Regions from separate parts of the Heyndrickxia sp. FSL W8-0496 genome, predicted to be linked through region 1. Evidence: riboswitches for the same ligand, from Rfam matches in the RefSeq annotation. Region 1 holds a riboswitch; each other region holds the start of a gene.

Region 1 (4,295 bases):
CAGGTCAAGATTTGGACATGATTGTTTTTGTATCTAGTACACCTGAGTATTTTGCGCCACCCAGTGCAGTTACTATACACCGTGCATTAGAGGGGAAAGAAGAAGCGATTGTTTATGATATGAATGCAGCTTGTGTTGGGATGATTGTTGCAGTTGAACAAGTGAGTAGAAGTATGCTTGCTAATCCACATATTCAACGAGCATTGGTTGTAGCCTCTGAGCAACTCCTTCGATACGCATGGGAGGAGGAAGCTGTTACTTATTCGAGCTTTGGAGATGGGGCATCTGCTGTACTGCTTGAAAAACAAGAAGAAACCGATCAAGGTTTTATCGATTCCGCATATAAAGTGAATACTGAATCAATTGATAAAATCATGCTTCCAGCATGTGGAGTTTCCAATCTGAAAGATCAGACCATCTCTGATTATGAAAAAAGAGTGAAATGGGAAAACGTTAATAATGATAATGCCTTTAAGTCCACTGTTGAGCTTATCGAAAAGCTATTAAATAGAAATAACCTAACGACCAGTGATATACAAGCTTTTTGTTTTTCACAAATTTCGAGAAAGAATATCTATAAAATACAGGAAATGTTTAATGAAGATCGTGAGAAGTTTCCTGTGGTAGGGACGAAATATGGTTACACGGGTTCGGCTAGTCCCTTTATGGCCTTTGAATATGCTGTACGGACTAAGCAGGTGAAAAAAGGTGATTATGTTGTGTTTTGGTCGGTAGGTGCGGGATCCTCTGCTTCAGCAATGTTATTTAAATATTGAGTTATAGATTAATCATTAATCATCATATTACATTAGGAGAATTAGGATGAGTAAAAATAAGGAAAAAGTAAATATTATTCCAAGCTTAGTAGTGACATCTATACTTCCATCTGTATTAATCGGTTTAATCATCATTGGAAGTTTTTTTACAAAAAATCAAATGCTACAAATTAGTGCAGTAATTATCGGGGTTATTCTTTTAATAGGGGTTACAATATTATCCTCTCTTCGCTTAAAGAAAAAGTGGATTGTTATGGATGAACTGTCGAAAAGACTAGTTTTAGGAGATCTAACCTCGTTGGAGGAAAAGAAGAATAAAGACAGCTTAGACCATATCTCCCATAATTTATACACGGCTACGAATAATATGAGAAAGATTGTTGTAAATATGAAAAATGGCATTACTGATGTAGATAGTCATTCAGATGAATTATTAGCAACAGCTACAGAGCTTACTTATATTATTCAAGATGTAAAAGATACGATAAATGAAATGACTCAGGGAGCATTGGAGCTAAGTGCAACCAATCAACAAGTTAGTGCATCAATTGAAGATATCGAAATTTCGACGAATAAATTGGCAGATAAAGCAAAGGACGCAGGGAAGTTAGCTGAGGAAATTCAGGTTCGCGCGGCTAGAGTGAGAGAGGATGCGACTCATTCAGTACAGTCTTCAGAAAAGATATTCATCGAAAAAGAAGAAAAGATAATGAAAGCTATGGAAGAATCAAAAGTAGTAGAAGAAATTACAATACTAGCCGATACAATTGGTGGTATTGCAGAGCAAACTAATTTATTAGCATTAAATGCTTCTATAGAAGCAGCACGAGCTGGAGAGGCTGGTAAAGGTTTTTCAGTTGTAGCTGAGGAAATACGAAAATTAGCTGAGCAATCTTCCAAGTCAGTAGAAAATATCCGTAATGTTACTAGTAAAGTTCAACAAGCTTTTATTAATTTAACAGATAATTCAAAGGATGTTTTGCACTATATGGATAGTGAGGTTTTACCTGATTACGAGAAATTTATACAAATTGGTATACAATACGAAAAAGATGCTGAATTTATTAAGCAAATGTCTGTTGATATTGCGAGTTCATCAGGTGAAATGGCATCTGCAATAACAGAGGTAAATAAAGCCATTCATAATATTTCTGCCACAACTCAACAATCAGCATCTGGTGCAGAAGAAGTTCTAGAGAATGTTTCTGAAGTTTCCTTAGCCATTAAAGAGGTAGAGGAAGGTGTTCAGAAACAGCATGAGTTGACAGTGAATGTAAAACGGTTATTGGATCATATTACAGTATAAATTGTTCGGGCTGGATAGACTTAATGAAGGATTATATTTCATTCTTTATAGGCTGCGTTTGTGCAGTTAGTAAAAAGAGTCTTATAATAGAAGGTATAGAGATTAGTACTTAATCGATACCTTCTTTTTTTATTTTCTATTCAATTCTGAAAATATTGACCATAGTAAAAAAGAACTATATAATATGAATGAAATAGTTTTACTTTAAGTATTTTGGTGATGGTATATGAGATTTAAAAAGGCAAATTCATTGAAAAATGAAGACGCAAAGCTATAGGGGCTAACATCATAGGATTATGCCAGCCAGTTATTGAAAATGTATGATTAAATGATTAATCGATAGATGATTAATTTTTTTTTTACCATTAAAAAATACCTTTATGATAGTTTGGAAGTGTTCTAAGTGAAAACGGAAAAACAAAATAATGAAGATCAACAAATTTTGGGCATGATTAGTAAGTTACTGAATGTATTTATTTCAAATGAAGGCAATTTATTAGAAGACATAGAAGAATTAACGGCTAAGCCTCAATATCAAACGCCAATGGTTCAAACGATCTTCAACCAGTTACAAACCATCCATGGACAAATAGAAAATATGCACTGGATGAATAAGAATTATAAAATCCTCCACGAATTTGCACAAATATGCAGTAAGACTTTGGACGTTACTGTTCTCCTTAAAAAGGCGTATGAAATGGTATCACAAGTTATGCCGACGGATTCTTTTTATATTGCTTTATATAATGAAGGGGAAACAAATATTCAATTTACTTTTGTTGTTGATGGGGGTGAGATTGCCCCTTCATTCCAAACTGAATATGGTGAAAATTTTACCTCTAAAGTGATTCGAACGAGAGAAATTATTCACCTAAAGGGAAGTAATCAATCGTTAGAATTTGAAACCAGGTATGGAGAGGTAGAAAAAGACACCAATTCTTGTCTTTTTGTTCCCCTTATCATTGATGATCACGTAAAAGGAGTCATTTCAGCACAATCCTATGCAGATTTTGCTTATCGAAAAGAGCATGAAGAACTTCTACAAATTATTGGTACACAGGTTATTAATTCAATTGAAACAGCTAATCTTTATGAAAAAATTTATACCATTTCTCAAACAGATGAACTAACTGGATTAAAAAACCATCGGGCTTTTCATAATGACTTATCGAATCTAATTAATGAGGGAACGCGAGAACTTACTTTAGTAATGCTAGATTCGGATAATTTGAAACAGGTTAATGATCAATATGGGCATGATATTGGTGATCTGTATTTGAAATCACTTGCCAATGGTATCAAAAGCATTAGTGGAGAAGGAATTGAAGGCTATCGATATGCAGGCGATGAGTTCATGGTGATTATTCAATCCAATGATCGAGATGATTTAGAAGGTATGTTTGATAGACTTAAGGAGTATCTCTCTCTTCATCCGATTTATATTGGACAGGTAAAAATAACTGTATCCATAAGTTCTGGTGTTGCTACATATCCTTTACACGGTTTAACTGTTGATTCTTTAAAAAAATCAGCTGATCAAGCATTATATACAGCTAAACAAAGTGGAAAAAACTTAATCGTTTTAGCTAATTAAGTAAATTCAATAAATTATGACACCGATAATACGGTGTCTTTTTTTTATGAATAGTGAAATGAATGAACTTTAATCGGAACAACGATAAAGATACAAAGAGTAATATGCTTATATAGGTTAATTGATAAATTCTACGGATTGATGTGATGAATATTACAGATTCTAATAAAATCTAAGGGTATAATAGATTAAGCAATAAATGGGAGGGAAGAAAAATGCCGGATCCACGATTACAAAATTTATATGATCAAATTGGTGGAGAAAAGATTGAAGAACTTGTCAATGCATTTTATCCAAAAGTTTATGCCGATCCTGATTTAAGTCCATTGTTTCAAGGCGATATGAATGAAATTATGCGAAAACAGCGGATGTTTTTGACGCAATTTCTTGGTGGACCTGCTCTTTACAGTCAGGAATTTGGACCTCCAGCAATGAGACAGCGCCATCACCCATTTGAAATTACGCCAAGAAGAGCGGAATGCTGGCTTCGATGTATGAAAGAGGCATTTGAAGAGGTTGGCTTAGATTCATATCCAGTTGGTGAATTTTTTTATAATCGCTTGAAACAAGTAGCTGCTATTATGATCAATTCTCCAGATCAAAAATAAGGGAAAGGGGC
Region 2 (4,295 bases), 3.8 Mb from region 1:
ATTAGTTTGGCAACGATCTATAACAATGTCAAATTATTCGTTCAACTACGTATTTTGAAGGAATTGCCTTATGGTAATGGGATAAGTAAATATGAACTCTCCACAACGGATCATTATCATATTATTTGTGAATCATGTGGAAAAATAGAAGATTTTAATTATCCGAAGTTAAAAGAAGTAGAGCAAGTTGCCTCAAGGCTCTCTCACTTTTCTATTCAATTGCACCATTTTGAGGTGTATGGCATATGTAAGGAATGTCAGGAATTATCCAAATAGTAAGCTCCTATTCCAGAGCTGGAAACGAAGGGGCTAATAGGGAGCTGTGAATGATGATGAAAAAAACGGTCTGCCCCATCTGCCATACAAAGATCAAATATTTAAAGCATAGTATTCTTTGTAAGTGTGGAATGAAATGTAGAAATACAAAATCTATCGCTTAAGTGATGAACGATTCTTCTTGTAAGAATCGTTTTTTTCATTTAGAGCTAAAAAATAAAGGCTGTATTCGTATCTTTTTGTAAAAGCCCAATTGTCGGCTTTTACACCCTATAAAGGATTCAGCGATTCTTATGGAGTTTGCAGCACTTTTCTCAGTGAAATGAAAGGGGTAATGGTCTTTTAGCCGAAAGTTATTCGTTAAAACTTTACTTAAATAGCAACAATTTGAGAAAAGAGCCAAATAAAAAAAGTTGTCTAATAAGTAATCAAAATACTTACTAGACAACTATTGCTTCAGAATTATAGTTTAAATTGATTCACTAAAGCATTTAATTCCTCAGCTAATTTGGAGAGATCTTCTGAATTTCCTGCGATTTCTTCCATTGAACTGCTTATTTGCTGTGAGGAGGCAGAGGTTTGCTCAACTCCAGCAGCTGATTCCTGAGATATGGATGCAATTTCCTCAATGGAGCGATTCATTTTTAGGCTATTATCTTCCATTTCAGATAAGCTATCTGAAATGGTTGTTATACTGTTTACCATTTTTATCACAGCTTCATTAATTTCAGTAAATGTCTTACCAGTTGTTTGAATCTGGGAGGTCCCTTTTTCAACCTCAGAGTATCCATTCAGTAATGATTCTGCCACCATACCTGATTCCTTTTGAATATTGATTACAATGCTTGTGATATCCGTTACAGAATGGGAAACCTGCTCTGCAAGTTTTCGTACCTCGTCAGCGACTACAGCAAAACCTTTTCCATGCTCACCTGCTCTTGCTGCTTCAATCGCTGCATTTAATGCGAGGAGATTCGTTTGCTCTGCAATATCATTAATGACAGAAACTAATGTTGAGATTTCTCGTGATTGTGAATCTAAGCTTTGAACCTTTTGGACGGCACCTTGAACAATTTGATCTATTTTAGCCATCTGTTCATTGGAGGATTCCATTAATTTTTTACCTTCTGAAGCCATTGAAAGTACTTGATTGGATGATTGTTGAATAAGCTTTCCTTTTTCATTTGCTTCCTCAACTTTAAGTGTAAATGATCCCATAATGGAGGAAAGTTCATTTGTATTATTCGCTTGTACCTCAGTACCAGAAGCCAGTTCTTGCATGGTAATGGCAATTTGCTCCGATCCTGATTTTACCTCATTTGCTGATTGGCTTAGCTCTTCACTCTGACTTGTTACAGAGCCGGATACTGTATTAATTCGGTTTAATAAATCACGAGTTTGCCGATTCATTTCATTGGTTGCAATAATAAGATGTCCAACCTCATCTTTTAAAGTAGTTTGTAATGGCTCTTGGCTCAAATCACCATTTGCAATTAATTTCATGCGCTGCATGACATGTTTAATTGGTTTTGATATCTTGTTTGATGTAATGAATGCTACGGCAAAACTAATAATAATTACTAGAATTGTTACAATGGTTCCCACAAGTAAGGACGTTTGCCCACTTTCAATTACATCTTGTTCTTTTTGATTAATCTCCTTTTCACTTTCATCAGCAAGTTTTTGATAACCGTTTAATAAATCACGGCCAATGGTTATCGATTCTTGTAGATTATCCTTTGCTTTTTCCACATTCCCTTTGTCATATTCATCAAATACTTTATCCTGAATAAATTCACGCCATTCCTTCGTTTGGCCCATCAAGCGATTGAATTCATCTGATGCATGTACACCTCGAACGATTGCTTCATATTTTTGTCCCTCTTCTGTATAGGCATTAAAGCGGTCTTTATAGTCTCCTCCAAATAATACATACCCCCGAGCAGTAGCTATTCTATTCGCAATCGTTGCGACCAATCCTTTATTAGCAGATAAAAGAGGGAGTTCAGAATTAGCAATATTCTGTGCCGTTTTATTGCTTGATACAGTCACGGAAAAATTATAAATACCTAATCCGATGACAAGTAAGATCACTAAGGAAAAACCAAATAACATCTTCGCTTTTATACTTTTAAATGAAAATATACTTCTCATTGTCTAGTACTCCTTTCTTGTTAGATTTGTTGATTTAATATGTAAGCTAGACAAGGGAAAATCACCTTGCTTTTGGTTTATGTATATAACAAAGAGACTATCCCGGATTGTGAAATAGCCAATGATTAGGTAGCCAGGCGATCATAGTATGAATGGATAATTATCTATCCAACCTTAGACCCTAGGTTTTGCGTCCTATTTTTTCAAATAGTTTGCCTTTATCTCACATATTCTTAGTTCATTTTAACTAGCGACTTGGTTATAATAACCTATTGTTCGCCAATATACAACAAAATTGTATTATTTTATACCATTTATTCTTATGCAAAGGCTTACTATTTTTCTGCTATTAAAAGGAGATAAGTGCACAACAAAATAATACAGATATTCGCAAGATAATGAAGGCGCTTACATGCATTCAGGAAGAATTAGTTTGATAAATTATGAGTGTAGGAGTTGTTAAATACAGTGAACAAAGGGGGAAGAAGTATGAAACGTAAAAGTATTTTTGTCATGCTGGCTATTATTCTCGTATTTGCATTAAGTGCTTGTAGTTCAAAAAACTCCAGCAGCGATGGTGAGAAATCTAAGGGGAAAAAGGAAAAACTTGAGATCTTCAGTTGGTGGACAGGTGCAGGTGAAGAGGATGGATTAAAGGCATTATTAGCATTATTTAAGGAAAAGCATGCAGATATTTCAGTTGAAAATGCAGCTGTAGCTGGTGGTGCAGGAACCAATGCAAAAGCTGTACTGGCGAGTAGAATGCAAGGGGATGATCCACCATCTACCTTCCAGGTTCATGGAGGAGCGGAATTGAATGAAGGCTGGGTTGCTGCGGGAAAAATGGAACCAATCAATGATGTATATGAAAAAGAAGGTTGGAGTGATAAATTCCCACAATCATTAATTGATATGGTAAGCAAAGATGGCAATATCTATTCTGTTCCCGTAAATATTCATCGTGGAAATGTATTATGGTACAACAAAAAAGTATTTGAAGACAATGGATTGGAAGTACCAAAAACATTTGATGAATTTTTTGCTGTAGCAGATAAATTACAAGAAAAGGGGATTACTCCATTAGCATTAGGTGATAAAGAACCGTGGACAGCCACACAAATTTTTGAAAATGTATTGGTAGCAAAGCTTGGTGTCGATGGATATAACAAGCTTTGGACAGGGGAGCTTGCCTTTGATGACCCGAAAGTGAAGGAATCAGCAGAAATTTTTAAGAAAATGATGGGATATATCAATAAAGATCACAGCTCTAGAAACTGGCAAGACGCTTCTCAATTAGTAGCCGATGGAGATGCAGCGATGAATATAATGGGAGATTGGGCAAAAGGGTATTTCGTAAATGATTTAAAACTTACATTGAATGAAGACTTTGGCTATACAACAACTCCTGACTCATCAGGAATATTCACAGTAATAACAGATACATTTGGTCTGCCAAAAGGAGTGGGAAATGCTGAAGATGTTAAAACATTCTTAGGTGTTCTTGGATCTGTCGAAGGGCAAGATGCTTTTAATCCTTTAAAAGGTTCCATTCCAGCACGAGTAGATGCCGACACATCAAAATATGATGATTACGGAAAGTCAACGATCGAAGACTTCAAAACTGCTGAACTGGCTCCAAGCCTAGCTCATGGTTCCGCAGCAGCTGAAGGATTCTTAACAAAGGCAAATCAGGCAGTTAATATTTTTGTAACACAATTAGATGTAGATAGCCTATTAAATTCACTCAAAACTGCTCAGGCTGAGTTGAAATAAATAAGTTTTTATAAAAGAGGACGAGAGCTTTCTCTTCCTCTTTTTGAAGTTTGAATATAAGTCATTAGAATTTGGAAAGGAACTAAACAAAA
Region 3 (4,295 bases), 420 kb from region 1:
TTTCAACAGATTCCCGTGAGATTGAAGCTATCTCTACGATTGTTTCCATTATCTGTTGTGTTGCAGAGGATAATTCCTCCGAACTAGCAGAAGAATTTTCATTATTTTCAGCAATGATCTTTGTCGTAGATACAATCTTTTCGAACATGTTTCCAACCTCTACAATGGTCGTATTTGTATCTTTAAATTCTTCTGTTCCCTGCTGCATGGAATGAACAACTATTTCTGTTTCTTCTTGTATATTCTTCACAATATTTGAAACTTCCGAAGAAGACTGGCGTGACTGTTCGGCCAATTTTCGAACTTCATCAGCAACAACAGCAAATCCTTTACCATGTTCACCCGCGCGGGCAGCTTCTATCGCCGCATTCAATGCTAATAAATTAATTTGTTCTGAAATACCAGTAATCACTTTTACAATCGTGCCGATTTCTTGAGATTTTTCTCCAAGCTTATTTATTGCATTAAATGTTGTATTGATCGTTTGATTAAAGTGCTCCATTTTTTCTAAGGAGTCCTTTAGCTTCTCGTTTCCCTCTTGTGTCAATTCTAAGGTAGTACTCGATTGTTCTGAAATTTGGTTGGATCTCACGGATAGATCTTCGATAGCCTGTGCCATTTCTTCCATCGATGCAGCACTTTCTTCTGTTGCTACTAATTGTTTCTGTAATCCTCTTCCTACCTCATCAATTGCTGCTCTAACAATATCCGCTTTCTCAGAAGCATATTCACCAGTTTCAGCAAGGTTTTCCCCTTTTTCATGTACATTTTTTGAAAAAGAAAAAAACTTTTCCCTTACACCGCTAAAATACTCAATTAATGGATTATACGCACCATGATCAGAAGTTTTTTCATCCATCTTTCCTGCTGATATTTCTTTCATTACATTTATTATTTCTTTATTAAAATGAGGACTATGTTTTAGTGAAAAATATCGGTAAGCAAAATACACCGATACCCCCAATAAGATAACAATTATTCCTAGCATAATAGCTTCCATGATAAATAAATGCCCCTAACTCCTATTATTTTTTATTCAAATCTCACACAAGTTCATCTATGCTGGTTTGAATATTTTATAGCTCCCTGATAACGATATATGTTCCATCCGCTACACTTGCAGGAATGCCATTCAACTGACTATTTTCCTGATATCTATGTACAATATAATTTCCTTCTATATCTTGATATTTTTTCATATTATGATATTTTTCCATTACACGCATCGACTTCGGATTTGTCGCTTCTCCTAAAACAGCCTTTAACCCTTGTGATGATGCCTTTGTTATCAATTTATCTCCTAATTGCTGAATAATATCGTGGCGGTCATGCTCTGCTATCACTCCTAACATGAATAAGTGTAATAGCTCTCCATCTTCAATTTCTTTTCCGTTTCTTTTTTGATAATCATCCATGAAACGTTTGTCCACATCCTCAAGCACACGTAGAATAACATTCATATCATAAAAAGAGCCTTCAAATATATCTTCACCGATAATCTCTGGTGCATTGGTATCTCCAGCAAGCACACCTACAACATTATTATGAGCATCACACGCGACTGCACAATATCCCTGCTCTACTGTAGAGTCTAAATAATCCTTAGTAAACTGATAGAAATCTTCATACTCTATATTTAATTGACCTACCATCGGTTCTTGGACCCATTTTCCTGAAACATCCACTCCAATAAATGTACGAGCTAGACACTCAGCTGCTTGCTGAATTAAATCGGTTTGTTCCTTCGTGATAATTTCATATGTATACAATTCTTGAGCTGTTTGCACTGGTTGATCTTCCTTTCAGCTAATAAATTTAATGATGGCTAACATTACATAGAATGCTGTACTTTATCGATAAATGTACCTGTGAAATTAATTCTTTCAAGTACGTTCCTAATTTGCACTTGAGCAATTTTAGAGGCAGGCTTTACTACAAGGATATCCTTAAAGCCTAAGCTAGAATAAAATTGCATTGTTTGCTCCAACTGTGGTACAACCTTTGAAGGGACAGGTGTTTGGTGAGTCCCGTCGACAACAAACGTATATTCGTGCTTTGATACTTTATTAATCGTATCCTGTAAATCTATCATATAACCTTCTGCATCTTCTTCTCTCATTAATCCATGTACCTGTACATGAACCTCTTTCTCGACCTCATTAATGGCCATTTTATATTTCTTTTTATCAACAACGATCATCTTTAAATCTCCTTTCTCCATATAATTTGCTCTTTTCATTTGTTACCATTTGCACGTTCTTTTCATAGGAGTGCAATAAAAAAAGCTATCCCAAATATAGATAAGGATAGCCTGATCATCGAATAATCGCTTGTTATCATTATTCTCGGCAACCCGACGATCATTATCCCTAAGGATTTTAGACTCGTAGCTTTGCGTCCTTACCTTTCGATAAGTTTGCCTTTTTCAATTTTTTAAAAAGTAGTACTAAACTCATGATAACATAGAACTATTACAATATGAATTTTTTGTAATTTTTTGTCGAATTAGACTATTTCGCTTGATTTATATATGGTTTGCCTAGTAATTAAGTATCATTACTTTTAACCTGCTAGAGGATGATTAGTGTTAAGCTGTTTGAACTATCTTCAAATGCTTCTCTCCTTCTGATTATGCTGGCATGATGAGCTTGAAGTTTTGATAGCAAGCGTGAATAAAGGGATCTTCAAGCATATTTATTTATTTACAAGTTCTTGGTAAGATGGATATATTCAGAATGATTTTTATATTAAGAATGATTAAATTCTATAAAAAAGATGGTGGGTAAGCTGCTGCCTTACGATTTTAACTAGTAATCTAGCAGAAAGGAGATTCCCATGAGCAAATTATTATGGAACTCACCAAAAGATTTAGAGGGCTTGCTTTATGAGCTTGTCGGTTGGGAAAGTGAAACCTTCTCAGAAGGTGAAAAACGCTTCTCGATAAAATTGCATAAAAAGATGAGTCACCTTCCATATTTCAGCGAACACCCTGATTATCTAACATTAGATCCGATTGATAAAGGACGCTCTTTTTTAACGGCCCTATATAAACATGAACATGCTTCAGATACGGTGGTTCTTATTAGTCATTTTGATACCGTTGAAACAGAAGAATATGGGCAGCTACAGCCGATTTGTCGGAAGCCACTTCAATTGACAGAAGCACTCAAGCAGCATAAGGATCGCTTATCCAAAAATGCCGTGAAGGATTTAGAATCAGGTGAGTATGTATTTGGGCGCGGAACAATGGATATGAAAATCGGGCTGGCCATTCATATGGGACTGATCGAGAAAGCCATTTCCGAGGAGTGGCCGATTAATCTATTGCTCGTTACGGTTCCTGATGAAGAAGTCAATTCATCAGGAATGCGTGCTGCTGTAAAAAAATTGGTGAATCTAAGTGAAGAACACGGTCTTGTCTATCAGTTATTCTTAAATAGTGAATCCTCCTTTTCCCAAAATCCAGAGGATGAGAACTACTATATTTATACAGGAACCATCGGAAAAATCATGCCATCCGCCTTATTTTATGGCAAGGAAACACATGTCGGTGAACCATTAAAAGGCATGACTGCCAACTATATTGCCGCTTATTTCAATCAACAAATGGAGTGGAATCCCCTATTCCAGGAAGAACATCTAGGAGAAAAAACACCACTGCCTGTTTCACTACAACAAAAGGATTTAAAACTAACATACTCGACGCAAACCCCAGCCCGTGCCCAAGCACTCTATAATGTCTTTATGATGCAGCGCTCAGCAAAGGACATCATGGATCGGTTTGAGCAGGTTGCCAAAGAAGCGGTCTCTCGCTGCAATGAAAACTACCAAGCCCTTTGTAAGCAAGAAAATATCCAAGGGATTGGTGATGTACGTGTATTGCGCTTTGAACAGCTTGAATCCTATGCCCGCGATAAGTTTGGCGATCCATTTGTTGATGCCATCCATTCGAAAGCCTTACAAATAGATGAGTTAGATGAACGGGATCAATCCTTCTTTGTTGCCGACCAACTCATGCACAATTGTCAGGAATTAGCACCAGGGGTCATACTCTTATTCACGCCACCGTATTACCCAGCGGTTAATTCATCAGACAACCCATTGATTCAAAAAGCCGTTCAATTGTTGTCAGAAATGACCGAGCAAATGAATATTCCACTAAAGCCAGTTAACTATTTTAATGGAATATGTGATTTAAGCTATGTCAACTATACTGACCAAAACGATGGATGGACAAGTTACGAGAAAAACACACCGATTTGGGGAGATGGATATTTTATTCCCTTTGAGGACAT

What was found. Region 1 has a riboswitch for cyclic di-GMP ahead of NST63_RS22140 (sensor domain-containing diguanylate cyclase). Riboswitches for the same ligand answer to the same signal wherever they lie in the genome.
Region 2: linked by a shared signal. The riboswitch ahead of NST63_RS02780 (methyl-accepting chemotaxis protein) and the one ahead of NST63_RS22140 (sensor domain-containing diguanylate cyclase) in region 1 are both predicted to bind cyclic di-GMP.
Region 3: linked by a shared signal. The riboswitch ahead of NST63_RS19935 (hypothetical protein) and the one ahead of NST63_RS22140 (sensor domain-containing diguanylate cyclase) in region 1 are both predicted to bind cyclic di-GMP.

Annotation. Positions count from the first base shown of each region.
Region 1 covers NZ_JBBOXX010000001.1:4,351,559-4,355,853, reverse strand. Annotated here, with positions in the region: gene NST63_RS22150 (3-oxoacyl-[acyl-carrier-protein] synthase III C-terminal domain-containing protein) at 1-776, shown strand, start outside; gene NST63_RS22145 (methyl-accepting chemotaxis protein) at 823-2,082, shown strand; cyclic di-GMP riboswitch class I at 2,313-2,397, shown strand; gene NST63_RS22140 (sensor domain-containing diguanylate cyclase) at 2,486-3,676, shown strand; gene NST63_RS22135 (globin domain-containing protein) at 3,892-4,284, shown strand.
Region 2 covers NZ_JBBOXX010000001.1:509,032-513,326, forward strand. Annotated here, with positions in the region: gene NST63_RS02775 (Fur family transcriptional regulator) at 1-276, shown strand, start outside; gene NST63_RS02780 (methyl-accepting chemotaxis protein) at 739-2,430, opposite strand; cyclic di-GMP riboswitch class I at 2,556-2,657, opposite strand; gene NST63_RS02785 (ABC transporter substrate-binding protein) at 2,920-4,203, shown strand.
Region 3 covers NZ_JBBOXX010000001.1:3,933,434-3,937,728, forward strand. Annotated here, with positions in the region: gene NST63_RS19925 (methyl-accepting chemotaxis protein) at 1-1,000, opposite strand, end outside; gene NST63_RS19930 (hypothetical protein) at 1,077-1,787, opposite strand; gene NST63_RS19935 (hypothetical protein) at 1,832-2,200, opposite strand; cyclic di-GMP riboswitch class I at 2,345-2,431, opposite strand; gene NST63_RS19940 (M20/M25/M40 family metallo-hydrolase) at 2,836-4,295, shown strand, end outside.